DNA from 2 places in the Neobacillus terrisolis genome. Region 2 is predicted to be linked to the other one. Evidence: a T-box and tRNA genes for the amino acid it is inferred to sense, from the RefSeq annotation. Region 2 holds a T-box; the other holds one or more tRNA genes.
The links. The T-box of region 2 lies ahead of ileS (isoleucine--tRNA ligase). A T-box ahead of a tRNA ligase gene usually reads a tRNA of that ligase, here a tRNA-Ile.
Positions count from the first base shown of each region.

Region 1: it encodes a tRNA-Ile, which carries the amino acid that the T-box ahead of ileS (isoleucine--tRNA ligase) is inferred to sense. The anticodon was not compared.

Region 1 covers NZ_JBKFGH010000034.1:318-12,753, forward strand. Annotated here, with positions in the region: tRNA gene ACI48O_RS18795 (tRNA-Val) at 1-46, shown strand, start outside; tRNA gene ACI48O_RS18800 (tRNA-Thr) at 52-127, shown strand; tRNA gene ACI48O_RS18805 (tRNA-Leu) at 147-228, shown strand; tRNA gene ACI48O_RS18810 (tRNA-Gly) at 234-305, shown strand; tRNA gene ACI48O_RS18815 (tRNA-Cys) at 316-389, shown strand; tRNA gene ACI48O_RS18820 (tRNA-Arg) at 421-497, shown strand; tRNA gene ACI48O_RS18825 (tRNA-Ala) at 514-589, shown strand; tRNA gene ACI48O_RS18830 (tRNA-Met) at 610-686, shown strand; tRNA gene ACI48O_RS18835 (tRNA-Ser) at 694-786, shown strand; tRNA gene ACI48O_RS18840 (tRNA-Met) at 817-890, shown strand; tRNA gene ACI48O_RS18845 (tRNA-Asp) at 898-974, shown strand; tRNA gene ACI48O_RS18850 (tRNA-Tyr) at 1,007-1,091, shown strand; tRNA gene ACI48O_RS18855 (tRNA-His) at 1,135-1,210, shown strand; tRNA gene ACI48O_RS18860 (tRNA-Gly) at 1,220-1,293, shown strand; tRNA gene ACI48O_RS18865 (tRNA-Ile) at 1,300-1,373, shown strand; gene ACI48O_RS18870 (YfjL-like protein) at 1,462-2,124, opposite strand; gene ACI48O_RS18875 (oxidoreductase) at 2,747-4,732, shown strand; gene ACI48O_RS18880 (diguanylate cyclase) at 4,998-7,175, opposite strand; gene ACI48O_RS18885 (putative bifunctional diguanylate cyclase/phosphodiesterase) at 7,386-10,037, opposite strand; gene ACI48O_RS18890 (prohibitin family protein) at 10,327-11,130, shown strand; gene ACI48O_RS18895 (phosphate/phosphite/phosphonate ABC transporter substrate-binding protein) at 11,193-12,020, opposite strand; gene ACI48O_RS18900 (acyl-CoA dehydrogenase family protein) at 12,033-12,436, opposite strand, start outside.
Region 2 covers NZ_JBKFGH010000030.1:58,136-70,571, reverse strand. Annotated here, with positions in the region: gene spoIIGA (sigma-E processing peptidase SpoIIGA) at 1-568, shown strand, start outside; gene sigE (RNA polymerase sporulation sigma factor SigE) at 616-1,335, shown strand; gene sigG (RNA polymerase sporulation sigma factor SigG) at 1,511-2,290, shown strand; gene ACI48O_RS18120 (YlmC/YmxH family sporulation protein) at 2,390-2,662, shown strand; gene pgeF (peptidoglycan editing factor PgeF) at 2,730-3,548, shown strand; gene ACI48O_RS18110 (YggS family pyridoxal phosphate-dependent enzyme) at 3,557-4,246, shown strand; gene ACI48O_RS18105 (cell division protein SepF) at 4,248-4,685, shown strand; gene ACI48O_RS18100 (YggT family protein) at 4,692-4,952, shown strand; gene ACI48O_RS18095 (YlmH family RNA-binding protein) at 5,043-5,816, shown strand; gene ACI48O_RS18090 (DivIVA domain-containing protein) at 5,898-6,410, shown strand; T-box leader at 6,475-6,710, shown strand; gene ileS (isoleucine--tRNA ligase) at 6,788-9,553, shown strand; gene ACI48O_RS18080 (TraR/DksA C4-type zinc finger protein) at 9,890-10,180, shown strand; gene lspA (signal peptidase II) at 10,249-10,707, shown strand; gene ACI48O_RS18070 (RluA family pseudouridine synthase) at 10,712-11,623, shown strand; gene pyrR (bifunctional pyr operon transcriptional regulator/uracil phosphoribosyltransferase PyrR) at 11,812-12,354, shown strand.

The DNA of each region.
Region 1 (12,436 bases), on a different contig from region 2:
CCTTACAAGCAGAGGGTCGGCGGTTCGAGCCCGTCATCCTCCACCATATTTGCCGGTTTAGCTCAATTGGTAGAGCAACTGACTTGTAATCAGTAGGTTGGGGGTTCAAGTCCTCTAGCCGGCACCATTTTCTCTTGAATCAAAATGCGGGTGTGGCGGAACTGGCAGACGCACTAGACTTAGGATCTAGCGCCGCAAGGCGTGGGGGTTCGACTCCCTTCACCCGCATATGTGCGGAAGTAGTTCAGTGGTAGAACACCACCTTGCCAAGGTGGGGGTCGCGGGTTCGAATCCCGTCTTCCGCTTTGAGCGACTGGCGGCATAGCCAAGCGGTAAGGCAGAGGTCTGCAAAACCTTTACCACCGGTTCAAATCCGGTTGTCGCCTCCAAGTATCTTCTTTAAATTTATATATAATTAATGCGCCCGTAGCTCAATTGGATAGAGCGTCTGACTACGGATCAGAAGGTTATGGGTTCGACTCCTTTCGGGCGCGCCATCTTAAAAAATACAATGGGGCCTTAGCTCAGCTGGGAGAGCGCCTGCTTTGCACGCAGGAGGTCAGCGGTTCGATCCCGCTAGGCTCCACCATTTTAATAAATGATATATTTGGCGGTGTAGCTCAGCTGGCTAGAGCGTACGGTTCATACCCGTAAGGTCGGGGGTTCGATCCCCTCCGCCGCTACCAAGTTTTTGGAGGAATACCCAAGTCCGGCTGAAGGGATCGGTCTTGAAAACCGACAGGCGGGTTAAACCGCGCGGGGGTTCGAATCCCTCTTCCTCCGCCATATTTTCCTAATAGAATTAGTTTTTACCGTCGCGGGGTGGAGCAGCCCGGTAGCTCGTCGGGCTCATAACCCGAAGGTCGCAGGTTCAAATCCTGCCCCCGCAATTCATTTGGTCCGGTAGTTCAGTTGGTTAGAATGCCTGCCTGTCACGCAGGAGGTCGCGGGTTCGAGTCCCGTCCGGACCGCCATCATTTATTTTTAGAATGACTCTCTAAATAATGGAGGGGTAGCGAAGTGGCTAAACGCGGCGGACTGTAAATCCGCTCCCTCAGGGTTCGGCGGTTCGAATCCGTCCCCCTCCACCAGTATAAAAGGTCTAATCAATGATTCATAAAAACTACTATTATGGCGGTTGTGGCGAAGTGGTTAACGCATCGGATTGTGGTTCCGACATTCGTGGGTTCGATTCCCATCAGTCGCCCCAATAACATATGCGGGTGTAGTTTAGTGGTAAAACCACAGCCTTCCAAGCTGTTGTTGTGAGTTCGATTCTCATCACCCGCTCCATGATTAGGGCCTATAGCTCAGCTGGTTAGAGCGCACGCCTGATAAGCGTGAGGTCGATGGTTCGAGTCCATTTAGGCCCATTACATAATAAAAAGAGGAACTGCAGAAATGCAGTTCCTCTTTTTAATTTGCAGATAGTTAGAATTTCTGTTGAAGTAATTCTCTTTTTTATTTTTCTACAATCCTTCCATTATCTGTAATAAAAATGGCTTTGGTTATATCCGGGTCAATATCTGTTTCGTAATACCAAACTTCTACTAAGACTGGGAGAGGGACTGACTGTAAATATACAGCAAGTTCTTCTATTTTTTTTCTGCTAACGCTTTGATCGACCTGATCCCAATTCATTCGAATATTTATAGTGAGGGAAGATGCTAAATGAGAAACCTGTGCTTCCTTATAGGTTGGTATATGTGTTCCATAATATTCTCCTCTTTCAACAATCCTCTGAAGGCTCAATGAGCTTTCATCCAATTCAGGGAAAATATCCTTTATTTTGGCTTTCATTTTATTAGATAAATTACTTTTCCAAAATTCTGTTGGATAGGTATCAGAATAACCAGATTGTGAATCTATATCCTGTTCAACGAAAAATTTAAGTTCTGGTTCATCCTTTGGAGAGGCATAGGCCTGATAGGTTTCGCTTAAGAAATTGTATTTAGGATTGTTAATTTGAAATGATAGCTGATATTTATTTTCAAGATATACTTCCATTTGTTTTTTTTGCTCATATTTACCCCAAGGTGTTCCATTGAATAATGAATAAATGAAGAGAGCTAACAGTGAAATGATAATGACCGAAGTCCATATAAATATTTTCCTGGCTTTCATAGCGCCACACTCCAAGTAATGTTTATATTATGTTACTAAGCTTAGTTCATCCAAGATGATTTTCTCTTGCACATCAATGTTTCCCATCGATTTTCCATCCTTTGAAATATGCATGATATGATTCGAAAATAGGGTAGTAACTACATTGTAAATTTTATGATACCCCCTTAAAATTTGATTATATTACTTCACTTCCATTATAGTGTAAAATTACACTTTTGAAAAAGGGTATTTATAAATTTCAAAAAATTTTTTAATTCACTAATTTGTGATGAATTTTTACCGTAACATATGGAATGAATATTTTTTTGAATAAGGGGTTTTCTTAGTGAAGGAGTTAGTTGGGTTTTGTAAGTGTTGTAAAAAAAATATATTTTGTATTGATGGTTTTCTTAACGGGATTCTAACTGAGGAAAAGGATATCCTTTGTTTTGAATGTATTAAAAAAATGGATTAACCTAATTAGTTACGATTCATATCACAATCTGTTTTAATCACAATAAGAAAATTTTCATTGTTATATCACAAAAATATTAGAGAAGTTCGTTTATAATAAAAATTGGAATTATTTTTTTACATCATTATGTGAAAAGTTTAACAAACTTCAAAGGAGGGCTTTACCATGAATTACCGTCATTTATTCGAAAAAGGAAAAATAGGGAATTTAACTTTGAAGAACAGAATTGTTATGCCGCCTATGGGAACGAATTTAGCAGGACATGATGGACAGATTACGGATCATCTGATTGCTTATTATGAGGAGCGAGCAAAGGGTGGTACTGGATTAATTATTGTAGAATTTACCGCAATTGATTATGAATTAGGGAAAGGTTTGAGTAATCAACTTAGGATTGATGAAGATCGTTTTTCATCAGGGTTTCAAAGATTGACGGATGCCGTTCATAAATATAATTCAAAAATATTCGTCCAGCTTCACCATGCTGGCAGACAATCAAATTCCGGCCTAATTGGAGGGAAACAAATTGTTGCACCAAGTCCGGTGACCTGTGCAGCAGTTGGCGAAGAACCGAGGGAATTAACAAACACAGAAGTAAAGGAATTAGTTCATAAATTTGTGTTGGCAGCCATTAGATGCAAAAATGCAGGTGTCGATGGAGTCGAGCTACATGGTGCTCACGGTTATTTAATTAACCAGTTTATCAGCCCTAACACGAATGTGCGAACTGATGAATATGGCGGTAGTTTTGAAAATAGAATGCGATTTATTTCGGAAATTGTCGCTGGAATTAAGGAAAAATGTGGTGAGGATTATCCTGTAACAGTAAGACTAAGTGTGGATGAGTTTGATGAAGGTGGAACGGATGTCGAATTGAGTAAGGAAATTTGCCAATACTTAGAGCGTATTGGCGTAGATGGAATCCATGCCAGCTGTGGTAACTATAATTCAATAGATAAGATTATTGAATCATCGTTATTTGAACAAGGCTGGAGAGTGTATTTAGCAGAGGAAATGAAAAAAGTAGTCAATATTCCTGTGATAACAGTAGGGGTTATCCGTGAACCGGAATTTGCCGAACGAATTCTGGCAGAAGGCCGTGCTGACTTTATTGCGATTGGACGCGGGCAAATAGCCGATCCTGAATGGGCCAAAAAAGTACTGGAAGGCCGGGAATCAGAAGTTAGAAAGTGTATAAATTGCCTTAATTGTATGAAATCGATATTTAAAAACTCTCATGTTCAATGTTCGATCAATATTCAGGCTGGACGGGAGCTAGAGTTCAAAGAGCTTATTCATATCGAAGAGAACCGTCATGTCGCCATTGTTGGTGGTGGGCCAGGCGGAATGGAAGCTGCAAGAGTTCTTTCTTTAAAAGGATACAATGTTACCATATTTGAGAAGGATGAAAAGCTTGGAGGGCAATTGAACCTTGTCAATAACACTGTTGCAAAAGAGAAGATGAATTGGATGATTGATTATCATCGCAATGAAATGGAGCGATTAAAGGTTGATGTTCGTTTAAATACAGAAGCTTCTGTTGAAAGTATCAAAGCACTACAGCCATATGCTGTTTTCTTGTCAACAGGTGCAAAACCAATTATTCCAGAAGTTGAAGGAAATTGTTTTCCAAATGTATGTGACTATGAAGATGTTTTATTAGAACGAAAAGAATTTGTGAACAAGAAGATGGTTGTAATGGGAAGTGGAATGGTTTGCTACAGTGTTACGAGCCAGCTTGCCAAACAGGGTAACGATGTGGTGTTGCTTGAAGTTCCAACTGAAACCGGAAGTAAAGTAACTGCACCAACAAGATCTATGTTGATAAACCGCTTGAAAAAGGCGGGAGTAGAAATTATCACAGCTCATAAGGTTTCTGCGATTCGTCCAAATTCGGTTATTATTGAGGATGAATCTGGAACTCAATCAGAAATTGACCTAGATTACTTTGTGTTCTCAATGGGAACACAATCCTATAACCCATTAGAAGATGTATATAGTCAGCATTTTGATAATGTTTTTGTAATAGGTGATGCGATAAATCCAGGTACAATTACGAATGCGATTAAAGATGGGTTTGAGAAGGCGTTTGTTATTGAATCGATTGTAACGAATAAGGTAGCGGAGAAAGTTTTGGTTGAAACTGTATAAGATTATCTAAAATAAGAAGAAAAGAGAGCAATCAAATTTATGATCGCTCTCTTTTTATTTTTGGGCTGTGTTAAACTTGACTGTTGATTTCCACTCCAGGCGCTTGCTTTCCGCGGGGCGGTCGGTGAGCCTCCTCGGAGCTAAAGCTCCTGTGGGGTCTCACCTATCCAGCTGCTCCCGCAGGAGTCAAGCGCCTTCCGCTCCAATCAACATTGTGTAAAAAATCAACACTGAGCTTTAACACATCCTATTAAAAAAGAATGAATTAATGTACACACAATACAGTTTGATCACGGCCATTCTTTTTTGCTTTATATAAAGCTTTGTCAGAACGATCTATCATTTCTTGAAGGCTCATTGCTTCATATTGATTACTGCAAACACCAATGCTTACTGTAAGTGGGATTGTGATCCCATTGTCATGAGAGAAAGGCTGGAGATGAAAAGCTTCAATGATCGAATTGGCGACTTCATTCGCTTTTTGATATGTAGTTTGCGGTAAACAAGCGATAAATTCCTCTCCGCCATAGCGGCCGACAATCCCTAGTTCTTTGCACGTTAATTTAATAATGTTTGCTACAAAAACAATCGCTTCATCGCCTATCGTATGACCGTAGTGATCATTTACTTTTTTAAAATAATCGATATCAATTAACAACATAGAAACGGGGGAGTCTAATTTAGATGATAGAGTTAACACTTCATTAGCCATTTCAAGAAAATGCTTTCGGTTAAAAATATTGGTTAAATGGTCATACTGAGCTGATTTTTCTAAGTGCTGATAATGAAACAGATTATCTATCAAAACGGTTAGCTGACTGGTAAAGGACGGAACGATACTTTCGGTCTCGAAGGGAAGAAGTTCAGACTTTACCTTACTAAAAACAATAAACATTCCGGAATGGTATTCAGTATGAATCGGGATTGTAAGCAATGATTGCGATTTATTATGAATCCCCAATAGGTTTACGTTTACATCTTTTATTGTTAGAGGTTTTTCTGCATATTGCTCCTGGATCATGATGTAAGGGTCAACTATGATCTCATTTCCATTATTCAAAAGAGGTTTCCAAAATCCCCCTTCTTTTACTAAATATATTCCGTTTTCATGCTTTGTAACTGCCATTAAGCAATGGAGTCCACTATCAACTAAATGATCAAGCTCTTTGCATTTGGCCATTTGGTTAAATGAGCCTTGTAGGTATGTTTGAATATAATATTTTCTAGATTCCTGCTCTTTCTCTAACGTCACCCGTTTTATTTTGTCAGCAAGGCCCAAAGAAAGGACAAGAACCTGGACGACCGCGCCAATCTTTGGCGCATATAGGGAAAGTGGGGTTAACGGGATAAGTTTATAGCCTGCTAATAAATTAAGAATGATCCCAATTAAAAGGAGTGTAAATGCAATAATATAGTACTTCGCCTCACGTGTATAAAGACGTACTTTGTAAACAACCCCAATGATAAATATGGCAAGCAAGGAAACTGCAGCCATACTAATCAAGATTGAGGTTTGGATAGAAAGGATAAAAGGTACTATTAATAAAAAAGAACATGCAATAACATAGATCGTGACCAGTTTATGTAATCGTGGCGCACTCCATTTAAGCTGCAGAAAATGGTTTGTAAACTGTAAGGAAAAGAGAGCGGTCCAAATAATAAAAAATGAATTAGATCTCAAGGCCCACCATGTGTAACCGCCCCATAACCATTGAAAAGCAAATCCATCCCAAATCAATTGCAATAGGGTGAATCCAGTTAAATATAAAATATAATATAAGTAGGTTCTTTCCATTAGTGAAAAAAATAAGAACCCATTATAAATAATCATTGCCAGCATTATTCCATAGAAAAGCCCGAACAATGTTTGAGCATTATAATTAGCAATCGAAAATGCAACAGGATCCCAAATGGAAACAGGTGCTTGAAAAAAACTATCTGTGTTGATCTTTAAGTAGAAAACCTCAGTAGTTTGTGGTGGTAGGGTAAGCGTAAAGACCATGTTTCGGTGCTTAATTATTCTTGAATTAAAAGAATAACCGTATCCCATTTTTTCATTCATGTTAAGCTTTTGATTGTTAACTGAAAATAATTTTACGGAACTTAAATGCGGTTTTTTGAGCTCCAGGATGACTTGTTTTTCTCGATCCGTTGAATTTATTAGATTGAGTCGTAGCCAGTAAGTTGCTTTAGATAAATCGCCAGCTACATCTGCATCCTTAATCGGCAGAAATTGATCTTGTTTGTTGATAATATCTTGATCTGCAGTTTTACTGAATCGGTCAACATATATACCTAGATTAGTAGAAACTCTCAACTCAGAAAATCGTTCAGGAATAATGATTTTGTCTGTAGACGCACTACAACTCTGTTGGGAGTATGTAAACATTGTCATGATAATGAGTAAGAATAAAAGGAGGAAGCGACCGAAGCGGACTTTCATATAGATAGCTCCTTGTTTAATGTTTTTAATAGTCCATCTTTACAGTTCATTTTACACTTGATTGCTTGAAATGAACATACGGTCTCGTTGGGAGGGGAAGTGAGACATAATTACAGATTTCCAAAAAAGAAGAGGCCGCTCAAAGGTCAAAAATGATTGACCTTGAGACGACCTCACTTGCTCTAATTCCCTTGTGGTTCGCTTTAATATTTAAGAATGCATCAGATAAGTATTTGTCTTAGAAAGAAATTTCTTCATTTCATTCGGACTTATTGGTGGGCTAAACAAATATCCTTGCAGCTCATCGCATCCCAACTCTATTAATAAATCTCTTTCGTACTTTGTTTCAATCCCTTCTGCAACAATGTTTAGATGAAAACCATGTGCAATATCAATCATTGACTTGACTAAAAGTGCCTTTTTTTCATTTTGATCGATTTCTGTAATAAATTGTTTATCGATTTTAATCTCATCAATAGGTAATTGCAGTAAATGAATTAAGGATGAGAAGCCTTTCCCAAAATCATCGATCGAAATGAGAACACCTAAGCTTTTTATTTTGTTGATGACTTCCGCGACATGTTTTGGATCTTTAATAAAGACACTCTCTGTGATTTCGAGCTTTAAGTATTTAGGATTCATTCCTGATTCGTCTAAAGCTTTTTCGATCAAGGAAATCAAATGGTCATGCTGAAAGTTTTTTGCTGAAATATTAACCGAAATTGGTACTTTTGGTAAATGTTCCTCTTGCCATTGTTTGTTTTGCTTACAGGCCTCAATCAACACCCATTCATCAATTTGTGAAATTAGACCAATTTCCTCTGCAATAGGTATGAAGGTGGATGGAGGTACATTCCCTAGGGCAGGATCATACCAACGCAACAAAACTTCTAAGCTGGTAACCTCATTACATTGCATTTTTGGCTGGTAAAATAATTTGAACCCACCGTGATCGACAACATTTCGCAATGAATTTTCAATTAATAACCTCTCATGATATTTACCCCGCATCGTGTCATTAAAGAATTGAGCAGCATTTCCACCTTTCTCCTTTGAGACATACATGGCAATATCTGCACATTTCACAAGAGTATCTAAGTTTCTTCCATCATCAGGGTACAAGCTGATTCCTACACTTACGGAAACGTAAAGAATTTGTCCATTGATAATAAAAGGAGATGAAAATTCATTACTGATTTTTTTCAGTGTATTAGTGATTTCCTCGCGTTTCTCGATTTCATGAACAATGACAAACTCATCTCCACCAAGGCGGAAAATTTCTCTGTTATCATTGTGAAACGTACTAAGTCTGCTGGCAGTCTGTTGAAGCAGGACGTCACCTGCATCATGTCCAAATGTATCATTGACCTGCTTAAATTGATTTAAATCGATAAAAATAACGCCAATATATCCGTCATGCTTATTTTTAATTAGATCTTTTACGTAGTTCTGGAAATGAAGCCGATTGGGCAGAGAAGTTAATACATCATAATAAGCTAGTTGTTGCAGTTTATCTTCCGATTCTTTTAATTTTTTTGTTTGACTTGTTAGGATTCTGTTCATTTCAGTACTTTCCTGAAATAATTCTTTTAGTTTCTGTGCCATTTCCTTTAAGTTTTGCGTAAGTAGACGTAGTTCGGATATATTACTATTCGGCCAATCGACCTTTTCTTGCTTGATTAACTTCTGAGGTAAACCTGTGGTTACAATGGTTAATCGCTTTAAATTTGCCATAAACCATTTGCTTACAACCATGACAAAGATCATCGTAAATAGAGCAAAAATGATTGAAATTTTAAGATGGAATAAAAATTCCTTAAATATTTTGTCTTGATATTGGGCAATCGGAAACTGAACGAATACCTTCAAAGATAATGAATCTATGCTATCAATAAAAACTAACTTTCCTGATCTCCACTTATTTATGGGGAGGACATCATTTTGATCCTTTGGCAAAACCTCATAAAAGTTATTTGAAATTTTCCTAATATCGTTCATCTTTTCCCAATTGTAGTATTCTTCTTTTTTTACCTTAACACTTGAACAAGAAGTAATTATATTATTTTTTTCATCTGTTATAACAATGTTAAATTCTGCTGATTTGTGTTCTTTAATCAGTACTTCAAGCTTATTTTGCAGTTCGCTATCATGTAATGAAAAATGACTGTAATCGTTATTTTTAAAAAGCAGGAGCTCTTTTGTTATTTTACTGGCGACTTTCTCAGCTTGTTTCTTTGAATCGTTAGAAATGAACTCATGGGCCGTCCAAGTCTTTGTCAGTATGATTAAGAAAAACGGAATCATAATCGAAATAATAGTGATATGAGATAAGAACTGGTGAATAGACACATTGTTTTTATTTAATCTAGATTTGAGCAGTTTGTAAAACGGAAAATAAGCTAAGAGCATATCTGCAACTAGAACATTAAATAATCCATTAAGGGTATCTAAAAAAATCTGGAAATATAGCGCATCATCAGCTAATACTGGCTTATTTATTAGGAAAAGCGCAGCAAATCCAATCGTCAACCAGAAAAATCCATCAACAAAAAACATTTTGGCTCTTTTTTTTACATAAAAGTAAGTGCCAACAAATAGTATCTCTAATAATAATATGATGTTATAGATTACAAAAATATAAGTATGTGGAATAAATAAAAAAGATAGTAACGTAGTAAATATGGCTAAAGGAAGTCCGTAAAGTCGAAACAACAAAAATATGAAAATACTTGTGAATGAAAAGGTAATACCATAAACAAAGGTAATATGAAAGGCTGATGAAACAAAGGTTAATCCTAGAAGGATCAGACAAAGGATGGTTTCACTGCTTAATCTTGGTCTAAACGTTTTGATCCCGAACATGCCTATCTCCAATCTCATGGAATGAACATTCTATTTTGTGTAAGTAGCTATCGTTGGCTAAAAACCCTTTTATTCTGTTCATAAGTATTATGTTTTTAATATATCAATATGTTATCAAATCCTTATGAATTTGGGTGAATCGTTTCATACTGTTCACTATTTTTCAATTGAAAAGTTTCACAAAGAAGTCATAGTTCATTAATTTTAGCTGGTTTTCTTGGTGAAATAACAGGAATAGTCCTAAAAAGTTAGAAGTAATATAGTATGACTAGCTTAAAAGGAGGAAATTATGAACAAGAATAATCTTATAACAGCAGGTGTTATTCTTGCGGCAGTATTAATTCTATTATTCTTTTCTGTCACAACCGTTGCATCTGGTCATAGAGGGGTCTTATTACAGTTAGGGGAAGTAAAGCCAACCATTTTAGATGAAGGCTTACACTTTAAGCTCCCATTTATACAATCTGTACAACCTATCGAAGTTCGGGTCCAAAAAGAAGAAAGCTCTCAGACTGCAGCATCAAAGGATCTTCAAACTGTTACGGCCACAGTAGCGGTAAACTTTTCTGTTGATCCAAATGCCGTTAACAAACTATATCAAGAGATTGGAATGGACTACAAAGGAAGAATTATCGACCCGGCTATTGCCGAAGCATTAAAAGCGGTTACGGCACAGTACACGGCAGAAGAATTGATATCGAAGCGTCCTGAAGTTTCGGCAAAAGTGAAAGATATGTTAGAAGAAAAGTTGACGAAATACTTTATGAAACTAGAAGAAATTAATATTAAAGAATTTGCTTTTAGCGAGGAATTCAACAATGCAATTGAACAAAAACAAACTGCAGAACAAAATGCGTTGAAAGCAACACGCGATTTAGAAAGAATCAAAATTGAAGCTGAGCAGCAAATAACTCAAGCCCAAGCGGAAGCCGAAGCGTTAAGATTAAAGAAGGCAGAGGTAACACCTGAGTTGATTGAATTAAAGCAAATTGAAGTACAAGAGAAGGCGCTGCAAAAATGGGATGGAAAACTACCAAGCGTAACAGGTGGTGCGACCCCGTTTATTGATATTACTGGGATAACTGGTCAATAGAAAGCTAGTTTGTAAAGGGAAAAGGCGCATAACAATAGTTATGCGCCTTAACATGATCACAGTTACCATCGAATTCCTTGCTCTTTCATCGCTGCATCGAGAACTTTATAACCTTCCAATCCTTTTCCTTCCGGACGGATCCATTCATTTAAGCCTTCCATTTCCATCATTTTTTTAATTTCTGAATTGGTTGGATCCATCGCAAATAACAAGGATGTAAATTGTTGGGCAAGTTCATTTTCAAATTCCGGCAGGGTGGTGAAGTTACAATGGGAGTAACCAGGCGAGGTCCAAATCGCTTGGATTTCATTATTTTCAACCAATCCTTGCTCAAGCATCCTAATCCAAGTGTTTTCACCTATAGCTCCGGCATCTGCTTCACCCGACTGTATCGCACGCAATACTTCGTACTCACTCGTCCCTGTGTCTCCGTGCTTCCCTACATCAAGATTAAAACGAACAAGATCCACACCCTTTTGAGGGTCAATACCATTTGTTTTTAAAAAATGAATCGGCAGAATAGCTGCCTGAGCAGAGTCAGCGCTACCTAATGCAAATCTTTTACCCTTTAAATCTTTGAGTGACTTAATTCCTTTGTCAACTCTAGCAATAAATCTTGTTGTAAAGTCAACATCTGTATCACGCATCGCCAAAACTTTTGCTTTGCTGTCCAACGCTTGTTGGACTTTAATATAAGCAACATTTGTATTCCAAGCGATGTCAATAAATCCTTCCAATAATGCTTCGACTTGGGCTTCATAATTTGAGAACAAAACATAATCAATCGGAAAATCATTTTTTTGGTAATAGTCATGGATAATGTCCCAAATTGGTATTACTTTTGGATCATAGGCTACTGCACCTAGCCGTACATGTTTGTGTCTACTCATTGAAACGCCTCCTTAAAATAATGGAATGCCTGCTACGGTTTTTCCAACCCATTCCTTTAAAATTTCAACAGTCGGTGCCATGACAGAGCCGGCTTTTGCATCTCTTAAATACCGTTCAACAGGGAGTTCTTTACTGTATCCATTTCCTCCGCATACTTGCATAGCTTTATTCGTTACAAGATTCACATTTTCACAGGCTAATAGTTTGGATTGCATAACATGGAGCATCGCTGTTGAATCGCCTGAAACAGCCTTTTTTGCTGCATCATGAACAAAGGTCGAAGCGGCCTCAACATAACAGCACATTTCAGCTAGGTAATACTGAATCGCTGGGATGTCCGCTAAAGATTTACCAGTAGTATATTTCCGATTAGTAACATGATCTAAAGCGGTTCTATAAGCACCTCGTGCTAAAC
Region 2 (12,436 bases):
TGTTAAGGGGTTTGGAGACCCGATTAGTTGGTTATTTGTCCTGCTTGGTTTTCCAATCGCTTGGCATTTCTCAAAAACAAATATTGAAAAAGTGGAAATCGCTAAAATTCAATATGACCATTTAGTAAGAGTAGAGATTTTTATCGAAGAGATGAAGTTTACCTTTCAAGGATTAGTTGATAGTGGCAATCAACTATATGATCCTATTTCAAAAGCACCGGTAATGCTAATCTCGGTCAAAAAATGTTTAGATGAACTTCCTGCACCACTACTTTTACTAGCTCAAAATCCAGAAGCTGTGTTATTTGGCAATGAGAATGTCCCAAGTGATATAGAGGGGAAGATAAGGATTATACCGTGCAAAGTAGTCGGAAAGGAACATCAGCTCATTATTGCCTTAAAACCGGATCAAATCGTCATTTACCAAGAACAGCACTGCTATATCAATAAAAAAGGGTTAATCTCATTCACTATGCAGGAGCTGTCCAGTGAGGATTCTTTTCAATGTATCGTTCATCCTAAAATGTTGTCAGGTCCAAAAGACTGCGCTTCCACAAAAGTGAGCTAATAATACTATACGAAGGTACACAAAATTTTAGAAGGTGAGGACAAATTATGAAAAGAATCAAACTACGCCTTTCCTATTATTGGTATAAGTTATTGATGAAATTGGGTTTAAAAAGTGATGAAGTTTATTATATTGGCGGAAGTGAGGCCTTACCACCACCATTAACAAAGGAGGAAGAAGAGGTTCTCTTAAAAAAGCTTCCAAATGGAGATAAAACAGCACGAGCTATGCTGATTGAGCGTAACCTGCGCCTAGTCGTCTACATTGCCAGAAAATTTGAAAACACGGGAATCAATATTGAAGACTTGATTAGCATTGGGACAATTGGATTAATAAAAGCGGTTAATACGTTTAACCCCGAAAAGAAAATCAAATTGGCTACATATGCTTCACGATGTATAGAAAATGAAATTCTGATGTATTTAAGAAGGAATAATAAAATCCGCTCAGAAGTGTCGTTTGATGAGCCATTGAATATTGATTGGGATGGGAACGAATTGCTTCTTTCGGATGTACTTGGAACAGAAGATGACATCATTACGAAGGATTTGGAGGCTAATGTAGACAGAAAATTATTAGTTAAGGCACTACATCAGCTCTCAGATCGCGAAAAACAAATAATGGAGCTAAGATTTGGGCTTGGAAGTGGTGAGGAAAAAACTCAAAAGGATGTAGCAGATATGCTAGGAATATCACAGTCCTATATTTCAAGATTAGAAAAAAGGATTATTAAAAGGCTAAGGAAAGAATTTAATAAGATGGTTTAATTGCGCAAACCACTATTTTCTAATTTTTTTTTATAACTTTTTGGTGGAATTTCCCTAATAACCATCACCTTTATCCCAAAACGGACTGATTTAGTCGTTTAGGGCTTGTGCATATTTTTCCTTCTCGAGGAGATACTGTACTTTGTACAGCAACTCCTATGAGGAGGGAAAAGGATTGACTCGAAACAAGGTTGAAATTTGCGGGGTAGACACATCAAAGCTTCCAGTTTTAAAAAATGAGGAAATGCGAGAGCTCTTCAGGCAAATGCATAAGGGAGATATTACTGCTCGGGAAAAACTTGTTAATGGCAACCTTCGCTTAGTGCTTAGTGTCATTCAACGTTTTAATAACCGTGGTGAATTTGTAGACGACCTGTTCCAGGTTGGCTGTATCGGTCTTATGAAATCAATTGATAATTTTGATCTAAGTCAAAACGTGAAATTTTCCACTTATGCTGTTCCAATGATTATTGGAGAAATTCGCCGTTACCTTCGGGATAATAATCCGATTAGGGTTTCCCGTTCACTACGAGATATTGCCTATAAGGCACTGCAGGTTAGAGAGAGGCTAATGAGCGAAACATCCCGCGAACCAACAGCTGAGGAAATTGCCAAAGTCCTTGAGGTATCTCATGAAGAAATCGTCTTTGCGCTTGATGCCATTCAAGATCCTGTCTCATTATTTGAGCCGATTTATAATGATGGCGGAGATCCAATCTATGTAATGGATCAGCTAAGTGATGAGCGAAATAAAGATACACAATGGATAGAAGAAATTGCCCTAAAAGAAGGGATGCGGCGATTGAATGAAAGAGAGAAGCTAATCCTGAGAAAGCGTTTCTTTCAGGGTAAAACTCAAATGGAAGTGGCTGAAGAAATTGGAATTTCTCAAGCACAAGTTTCTCGTTTAGAGAAAGCTGCCATTAAGCAAATGAATAAAAATATTCAACACTAAGCTGCCGATTGGCAGCTTTTCGTATTTTTTCGAATGAAACCATTATTTTTCTTCATATGAATCATATACTTCAATAGAATGGTTTGCAGGGGTGAAGAGATGGTTAAAATTTCTGATTTTCAAATAAAAGATGTTGTGAATGTTTTCGATGGGAAAAGACTAGGAAATATCGGGGATATTGATATTAATTTAAATACTGGGAAAATTGATGCTGTCGTCATCGGCGGTTCGGGAAAAGTGCTTGGATTGTTTGGGAGGGATGAACAAATTGTCATCCCCTGGAAGGATATCATTAAAATTGGCGAGGATGTCATTTTAGTTCGATTTAGGGATGCAGGGAATGGGAATTATCTTGAAACAGAGGTAAAGTAAGGTTTTTTTTAGTGTGAGCTTATGTTGCGATGTGGTAAACTATAGGAAAATGCGAAGAGGGATTATCATGGAGCCTTTCGTTCAAAAAGATCAAAGCTTTTTTCTAATTGATGAATGGACTAATAAGTATCCTGATTTAGTTGCGGGCTTTACAACCAAGCATGGCGGACTTAGTAAAGCCCCTTATGAATCGTTGAATTTTGGGTTTCATGTTGGGGATGATGGAAACACTGTAGTCCAAAATCGATCTATTTTGTCCAAAAAGCTTGGTTTTCCACTGAATCAATGGGTTGGTGCAGAACAAATTCACCAAACTAAAATACAAAAAATAGCCAAGGATAGTTGTGGGAGAGGGGCTTTTTTATACGAAGATTCGTTTGGGCAGACAGATGGCTTCTACACTTCGGAAAATGGCATCTTTCTTTCGCTTGTATTTGCAGATTGTGTACCGTTATATTTTTTTGCACCAAAGCAAAGGTTAATCGGCATTGCCCACGCTGGCTGGAAAGGTACCGCAGCTGGGATCGGCGTGGAAATGATTAATCATTTTCGTCAAGAGGGGATTAACCCTGAGGAAATTCTAGCGGCCATTGGTCCGTCTATTTGCGGAAAATGTTATATCGTTGACGAACGTGTCATTTCACTTTTGCAAAATAAGCTAGTAGGTGTCGAAGAAAAGCCTTATAATTTAATAAAAGAGAATCAATACCAACTTAGCCTGCCTTTGGCAAATAAACTTATGTTAAAGGCTGCAGGTGTTAAGGAAGAAAATATAATCAATACAAATTTATGTACGAGCTGTCAGAACGAATTATTTTTTTCACACCGAAAAGATAAGGGGCAAACTGGAAGAATGATTAGCTTTATCGGCTGGAAGGAGGCTTAACAGCTAAAATGAATGTATCAGAAAATCTAAAAACAATCCAGCAGCAAATAAATGATGCCTGCATTAAATCTGGGCGAAATCCTTCCGAAATTACCATTATTGCTGTTACAAAATATGTTAGTATAGAGCGGGCTCAAGAAGCTTTGGCTGCGGGAGTCGAGCATTTAGGGGAAAATCGTGACGATGGTTTATTAAAGAAATGGAATGTATTACAGGACAAGCCTTCTTGGCATTTTATCGGATCCCTGCAAACACGAAAAGTGAAAAATGTAATCGATAAAGTGGATTATATCCATTCTGTAGACCGCTTGTCATTAGCAGAAGAAATTAATAAACGGGCAACAAAACCGATCAAATGTCTCGTTCAAGTTAATGTTTCAGGTGAGGAGTCCAAGCACGGATTAGAACCGGAACAAGTCGTTGATTTTATCAAACAGCTTAAGGATTATCCTAATGTTTTGGTAGATGGCTTAATGACGATGGCTCCATTTACAGAAAATGAAGCCGTTTTACGAGAGTGTTTTCGTCAATTAAGAAGGGTAAGGGATGAAGTAAAACATTTAAATCTGGAGCATGCCCCATGCCGTGAGCTATCAATGGGAATGTCAAACGATTTTCAAATCGCGGTTGAAGAGGGAGCAACAATGGTCCGAATTGGGACTGCACTTGTAGGAAATGAATCGGAGGAGGTGACCTGAGATGAGCCTTAAATCGAAAATTAAAACCTTCTTTTTCTTAGATGATGAGTATGAATTAGAAGAGAAAAATTATGAAGAGGAAGTCGAACCAAGGAGAGAATACAAACAACCGCAGCCATTATCTAAACAAAATGTTGTCAGCTTACAAAGTATTCAAAAGTCTTCGAAGCTTGTCTTGTGTGAACCGCGTGTTTATCCCGAAGCACAAGAAATTGCAGATCATCTTAAAAATCGCCGGTCGGTCGTTGTAAACCTGCAGCGAAGTGAGCCGAACCAAGCAAGGCAAATTGTTGATTTTTTAAGTGGAACCGTCTATGCATTAGGTGGTGAAATTCAAAAAATTGGTATGGATATATTCCTATGTACTCCAGATAATGTAGAAGTATCCGGTAATATTTCAGAATTTCTTCATGGACATGACTTACATAATATGAGGTGACGTTAAATGGATTTTTTATTTAGTGTATTAATGCAAGTGATTCAAATTTATTCATGGGCTTTGATTATATACATCCTAATGTCATGGTTTCCAAATGCACGTGACACCGGAATTGGTCGTTTACTCACAAATATTTGTGAGCCCTATTTAGAACCATTCCGCCGCATCATTCCACCACTTGGGATGATCGATATTTCACCAATTGTGGCTATTTTTGTACTGAACTTTGCGATTAGAGGTTTAGCATACTTGGCTACATTAATTTAGCTATTAATATTGCCCGGATAAGGCCCGTTCATTATGAGATGAAACGAGCCTTTCATAATCTTAATTGAAAAAGTAGAAAGGTTAGTACTAATGGATATATATCAACATTTTCGACCGGAAGAGCGAGATTTCATTGATCAAATAGTTGATTGGAAGGATTATGTTGAAGGTTCCTATACTCCAAAACTAACGGATTTTTTAGACCCTCGTGAACAGCAAATCGTTCGAACGATTATTGGTGAGCACGGGGAAGTGCAGGTTGCATTTTTTGGTGGAGTGGAGAATGCTGAAAGAAAACGCGCTCTCCTTTTCCCAGATTTCTATCAAGAGTCAGAAACCGATTTTCAAGTTTCGCTTTATGAAGTTCATTATCCAAGTAAGTTTGTTACAATTGAACATCGTCATGTACTTGGAAGTTTAATGTCTATAGGATTAAAAAGAGGAAAATTTGGTGATATTCTTTTTGATGCTTCAACGGTTCAATTTTTTGCGGCATCAGAAATTGGTAACTACCTTAATATGGAGCTAAAGAGTATTGGTAAAGCTCAGGTTCGTCTTGAAGAAATCTCTTTTGAAAATGCCGTTCATCTCCAAGAGAGTTGGCAAGAGATTTCTCTTACTGCCTCATCTCTTCGTTTAGATGCAATCATATCATCCGTCTATCCGATCTCTAGACAGAAATCGCAAATATTAATAGGACAAGGGCTAGCGAAAGTAAATTGGACCGTAATCGAATCTTCTTCGTTTGAGTGTGGAGAAGGTGACACAATCTCTGTTCGTGGGTTTGGGCGTGTAAAGCTCAATTCCATAGAGGGTAAAACAAAAAAGGACAAATGGCGAATTTTAGCGAAACTGCAAAAATAAATTTAATCTTTCAGCAGGATTATCAATGATGTTGTCGAAATAATTGTTTATACATACGAGTCTTGATTTGGAGGTGGCGTCATGCCGTTAACACCATTAGATATACACAATAAAGAATTCAGCAAGGGATTTCGAGGCTATGATGAAGATGAAGTAAACGAATTCCTTGATCAGGTGATTAAGGATTACGAATTATTAATCCGTGAAAAAAAGGAATTAGAAGAAAAGCTAAATGATCAAACAGAAAGATTGGGCCATTTTTCGAGCATTGAAGAAACCTTAAATAAATCGATTGTTATTGCCCAAGAAGCTGGAGAAGAAGTTAAACGAAGTGCCCAAAAGGAAGCAAAATTGATTATTAAGGAAGCGGAAAAGAACGCTGACCGAATTGTAAACGAATCGCTTTCAAAGGCTAGAAAAATTGCCTTAGAGATAGAGGATCTTAAGAAGCAGTCAAAAGTTTTCAGAACACGTTTTAAAATGCTTATTGAAGCTCAACTTGATCTATTAAACAATGATGATTGGGATCATTTGTTAGAATATGAACTAGATGCAGCTGAATTAAAAGCAGCAGAAGAAGATTCGTTAGCTTGACGAACGGATTGTAAATCGCATATAATGTCATAAAATAAAAGCTATCGCAAGCTTTATGTATAATTAATTGACGATGACAGGGACAGTACGTTTTTTCATTTGCTTTTTAAGCGACTCAGGGATGGTGGAAGCCTGGGAAAGCGGAAAATACGAAAAATCACCCTTGAGTTCCAGGTTGAACCCCATCCGATTGGGAAGTAAGCCTTGGCGTATTTTCACGTTACGAAAATCTAGAGGACAGATTCATGAAATTGATCTGTCAATTAGGGTGGTACCGCGGGAAACCTTCTCGTCCCTTTTTGGGATGCGAAGGTTTTTTTTGTTGGATTTTTTTAATTGATCACTAACTAAAAAATTATTTCCTAGGAGGAAAAGGAATGGATTATAAAGATACATTATTGATGCCGCAAACGGAATTTCCGATGCGTGGGAATCTTCCCAAACGCGAGCCAGATATGCAACAACAATGGGAAGAAATGGACATCTATCAAAAAGTACAAGAAAGAACAAAAGGCAGACCAATGTTTGTATTGCACGACGGACCTCCGTATGCAAACGGAGACATCCATATGGGGCATGCCTTAAACAAAATTCTTAAAGATTTTATCGTTCGTTACAAATCGATGAGCGGTTTTCAGGCACCATATGTCCCTGGCTGGGATACACACGGTTTACCTATTGAACAGGCGCTAACAAACAAGGGAGTTAAGCGTAAGGAAATGACCGTTGCTGAATTCCGGAAGCTTTGTGAGCAATACGCTTATGAGCAAATCGATAATCAGCGTGTTCAATTTAAACGACTGGGCGTTCGAGGTGATTGGGAAAACCCATATATCACATTGAAACCTGAGTATGAAGCACAGCAAATTAAAGTTTTTGGTGAGATGGCTAAAAAAGGCTATATTTATAAAGGATTGAAGCCTGTTTATTGGTCTCCTTCAAGTGAATCTGCCCTAGCTGAAGCTGAAATTGAATACCAGGATAAGCGATCAGCTTCCATTTATGTTGGCTTTAATGTTAAAGACGGAAAAGGCGTGTTGGACTCTGATACAAAAATTGTCATCTGGACAACAACTCCTTGGACGATCCCAGCTAACCTAGGTATTTCAGTTCACCCTGACCTTACGTATGTAGTCGTTGAAGCTGGCGGTGCCAAATATTTGGTTGCAGAGGCTTTATTAGAATCGGTTACGAACGAAGTAGGTTGGGAAAATCCTGCTGTTGTGAAAAAAGTAAAAGGTAGCGAATTGGAATATATTATTGCGCTTCACCCGCTTTATGGCCGTGATTCTCTTGTTATGCTTGGTGAGCATGTTACAACCGATGCTGGTACTGGGTGTGTTCATACTGCTCCAGGTCACGGGGAAGATGACTTCCATGTCGGTCAAAAATACGGATTGGATGTCTTAAATCCTGTTGATGATAAAGGGCATATGACACATGAAGCACCAGGCTTTGAAGGGTTATTTTATGAGAATGCCAATAAGCCAATTACAGAAAAGCTTGAAGAAAATGGAGCTTTATTAAAGCTTTCATTTATTACTCACTCCTATCCACATGACTGGAGAACGAAGAAGCCGGTTATTTTCCGGGCAACTGCACAATGGTTTGCCTCTATTAAAGATTTCCGTTCTGAGCTTTTAGAGGCGATTAAGGAAACAAAATGGGTTCCAGAATGGGGCGAAACACGTCTATTTAATATGGTTCGGGACCGCGGCGATTGGTGTATTTCTCGTCAACGTGCTTGGGGTGTACCAATTCCTGTGTTTTACGCAGAAAACGGTGAACCAATTATTACAGATGAAACGATCAACCATGTTTCTGCATTGTTCCGTGAGCATGGATCCAATATTTGGTTTGAGCGTGAAACAAAAGACCTTCTTCCAGAAGGATTTACTCACCCAGGAAGTCCAAATGGAACATTTACGAAGGAAACTGATATTATGGACGTTTGGTTTGATTCCGGTTCTTCGCACCAGGCTGTGTTGGAAGAACGTGATGACCTGCAGCGTCCGGCTGATCTTTATTTAGAAGGATCAGACCAATATCGCGGTTGGTTTAACTCTTCTTTATCTACTGGTGTAGCTGTTACTGGGAAGGCGCCATATAAAGGCGTGCTAAGTCATGGCTTTGCCCTTGATGGTGAAGGCAGAAAAATGAGTAAGTCGATTGGGAATGTTGTTGTACCAGCAAAAGTAATGCAACAGCTTGGAGCAGACATTTTGCGACTATGGGTTGCATCTGTTGATTATCAAGCAGATGTTCGTGTATCAGATGCCATCTTAAAGCAAGTTGCTGAAGTATATCGTAAAATCCGCAATACGTTCCGTTTCTTGTTAGGAAATCTTGCTGATTTTAACCCTGCTACGGATGCGGTTCCTTATGACCAGCTTCGTGAGGTTGACCAATTTATGCTTGTGAAGCTAAACAAGGTCATTAAGTCTGTGCGACAAGCTTATGAAAATTATGAGTTTGCAGGGATTTATCACACTGTTAATAATTTCTGTACTTTAGATTTAAGTGCTTTTTACTTAGATTTCGCTAAAGACGTGCTTTACATTGAAGCAAGTGATAATTTAGAGCGACGTTCGATTCAAACTGTTCTACACGAAAGCTTGATTGCACTTGTTAAATTGGTTACACCGATTCTCCCTCATACTGCAGACGAGGTTTGGAGTTATATCCCTTCTGCAACAGAAGAGAGTGTTCAATTAACAGACCTTCCTGAATATAAGGAACTTCCAAATGCTCAAAAGCTAGAGGAGAAATGGTCATTATTTATGAAGCTTCGGGATGATGTGTTAAAAGCGTTAGAAGAAGCAAGAAATGAAAAAGTAATCGGTAAGTCTTTAACAGCTAAAGTGACTCTTTATGTTAATGAAGAGACAAGAGAATTGCTGAATTCAATTGATGAGAATTTAATGCAGCTCTTTATCGTATCTGGTTTCGAAGTAGCTGGTACGTTTGCGGATGCACCAGAGAATGCAAGTAAATTGGATCATGCTGCGATTGTTGTTTCAAAAGCAGAAGGCGAAACTTGTGAGCGTTGTTGGATTGTCACAACTGAAGTCGGTCAAGACGCAGAGCATCCAACACTTTGCCCTCGTTGTGCCACAGTTGTTAAGGAAAATTACGCTGGATAAAAAATAAAAATGAGGCTGGCTCCGACGGGGTCAGCCTTATTTATGTTTATGCAACCAAATTGGAGGGGGAAAATGGTCGAAGCGGTCACATGAAGTGGTCATGTGACCAAAACCGAAAGGAAATATCGCGAAAGTGGTCACATGAAGTGGTCATGTGACCAAAACCAACAGAAATACGCCAAAGCGGTCACAACAACAGGCGTGAGACCTAAAAATAAACTAACAAGCAGAGATTCCGCTCTTACCATTTGTTGTTCCAATTGTCAATAGTTTTAACGTGTGCAATCAAACGTTCCGGTCATAATAAAAACAATTAACCGTAACGGAGGTATAGATATGGAAGCAAATTATGAAAAGCTCTATTCCGAACTCCGTAAAACAAAAGAGGAATTATTAGCCGGAATGAACAATAGTGAAGGCTCGCCAGTCGTTCAGTCCTTTATTAATGAAGAGATCGATGACATAGACACAGCCTTGTCCAAAATGATGACTGGGACATACGGAAAGTGCGAAATATCAGGTGAACTGATTCCATATGAAGTTCTTGAAGTGATCCCTACCATCAAAACAATTAACGAAATGGAAGTTCTAGGTTATTTTTTTCGAAAACCGATTTTAATGAATTAAATATCGTTTTTTTCTGGAGTATGCTAAAATGCAGAGGTATACATCTGTGAGAGTTGGAGGGTGCCTTTGTGTTTTATTACATAATAGCTTTGTTTGTGATTATTCTTGACCAAATGACTAAATGGTTAATTGTCAAAAATCTTGAGATTGGTGAAAGTATCGAGATGATTGAAAATTTCCTTTATATAACCTCACATCGAAACCGCGGTGCTGCATGGGGAATTTTACAAGGACAAATGTGGTTTTTCTATGTCATTACAGTAATCGTCATCATTGGTATCGTTTTCTATATTCAGAAGGCTGTAAAAGGAAAATGGTTATTGGGAGTTTCGCTTGGACTTATGCTCGGAGGAGCAATTGGCAATTTTATTGATAGGGTATTTCGAAAAGAGGTCGTTGATTTTATTAACACCTATATTTTTGGCTACGACTTCCCGGTCTTTAATATTGCAGACTCTGCTTTAGTCATTGGTGTTATTTTGTTAATGATTCAAATGTTAATGGAAGATCGAAAATTAAAGGGGTAATTTAATGGATACAATAACATATACTGTTCGCGAGGAAGAGAAAAACGCGCGAATCGATAAGGTGATCTCTGGTTTAAATCAGGAATGGTCACGGACGCAAGTTCAGCAGTGGATTAAAGATGGGCATGTCCTCGTCAATGGAGCCCAGGTCAAAACGAACTATAAATGCAGTCTCCACGATGAATTGACCGTGGACATTCCGGAGCCTGAGAATTTAGATGTTGAGCCTGAAGAAATGAATCTAGATATTTATTATGAGGATCAAGATGTTCTCGTTGTAAATAAACCGCGGGGGATGGTTGTCCATCCGGCGCCCGGGCATTTAAGTGGCACACTAGTGAATGGGCTTATGGCACATTGTAAGGATTTATCCGGTATTAACGGAGTTCTCCGTCCGGGAATTGTTCATCGGATTGATAAGGACACTTCAGGATTATTAATGGTTGCCAAAAATGATCTGGCTCATGAAAGCTTAGTAAATCAGTTAGTAAACAAAACGGTTGTTCGAAAATATAAAGCGATTGTCCATGGGAATATTCCTCATGAATATGGTACGATCGATGCACCGCTTGGCCGTGATCCAAGAGATAGACAAAGTATGACTGTCGTGGATAATGGAAAAAATGCGGTCACTCATTTTCATGTTTTAGAACGCTTTGGAGATTTTACTTTTATTGAATGTCAGCTTGAAACAGGAAGAACGCACCAAATCCGTGTTCATATGAAATATATTGGTTATCCATTAGCTGGGGACCCAAAATATGGTCCGAAAAAAACGATCGACCTTGATGGGCAGGCTCTCCATGCCGGTGTTCTAGGCTTTAATCACCCGCGTACTGATGAGTTTTTGCAATTTGAAGCACCGCTTCCAGCGGTCTTTGAGGCGGTTTTAGAACAGCTTAGAAATAATTGTTGACAAAGTTCGACTCTTATTTTAAGATAACAATAGTTAAATGAACCTTTAATACAGTCCCGTGAGGCTGAGAAGGAAACGGATATCCTGGTGGATCAAATTACCATAACCACAGGAGCAACTTGTTGTGTTCGTAAACCCTCTCGCCAATACGGTGAGAGGGTTTTTTACTTTCACAAAGGGGGATCACGATGACCCAGAAAGCGATTGTCTTAGATGAACAAGCGATCCGCAGAGCGCTAACAAGAATTGCCCATGAAATTATTGAAAGAAATAAAGGAATAAAAAACTGTGTTTTAGTTGGGATTCGTACAAGAGGAATTTATTTAGCTGATCGATTAAGTGAAAGAATTGAACAAATCGAAGGATCAAAAGTCCCGGTTGGGGAGATCGATATTACATTATATCGAGATGATTTGACAAAAATAACACAAGACGAGGAGCCGCTAGTAAAAGGAAACAATATTCCCATCGATATTAACAATCAGATTGTGATCTTAGTGGATGATGTTTTATTTACAGGCCGAACGGTTCGTGCAGCAATTGACGCAATCATTGATATCGGACGTCCGGCAGCAGTTCAACTTGCAGTGTTAGTTGATCGGGGCCATCGAGAATTACCGATTAGAGCGGATTATGTTGGTAAAAATATTCCGACATCAAGCTCTGAAAAAATTGTGGTGGAATTAACTGAAGTGGATGAAATGGATCAAGTAAGTATTTACGACAAATAAAATAGCCCTTTTAATGCAGTCCTGTGAGGCTGGCGAAAGGGGGGGAGGCAAAACACACTACCATTGTGTTTGCCAAAGCTTA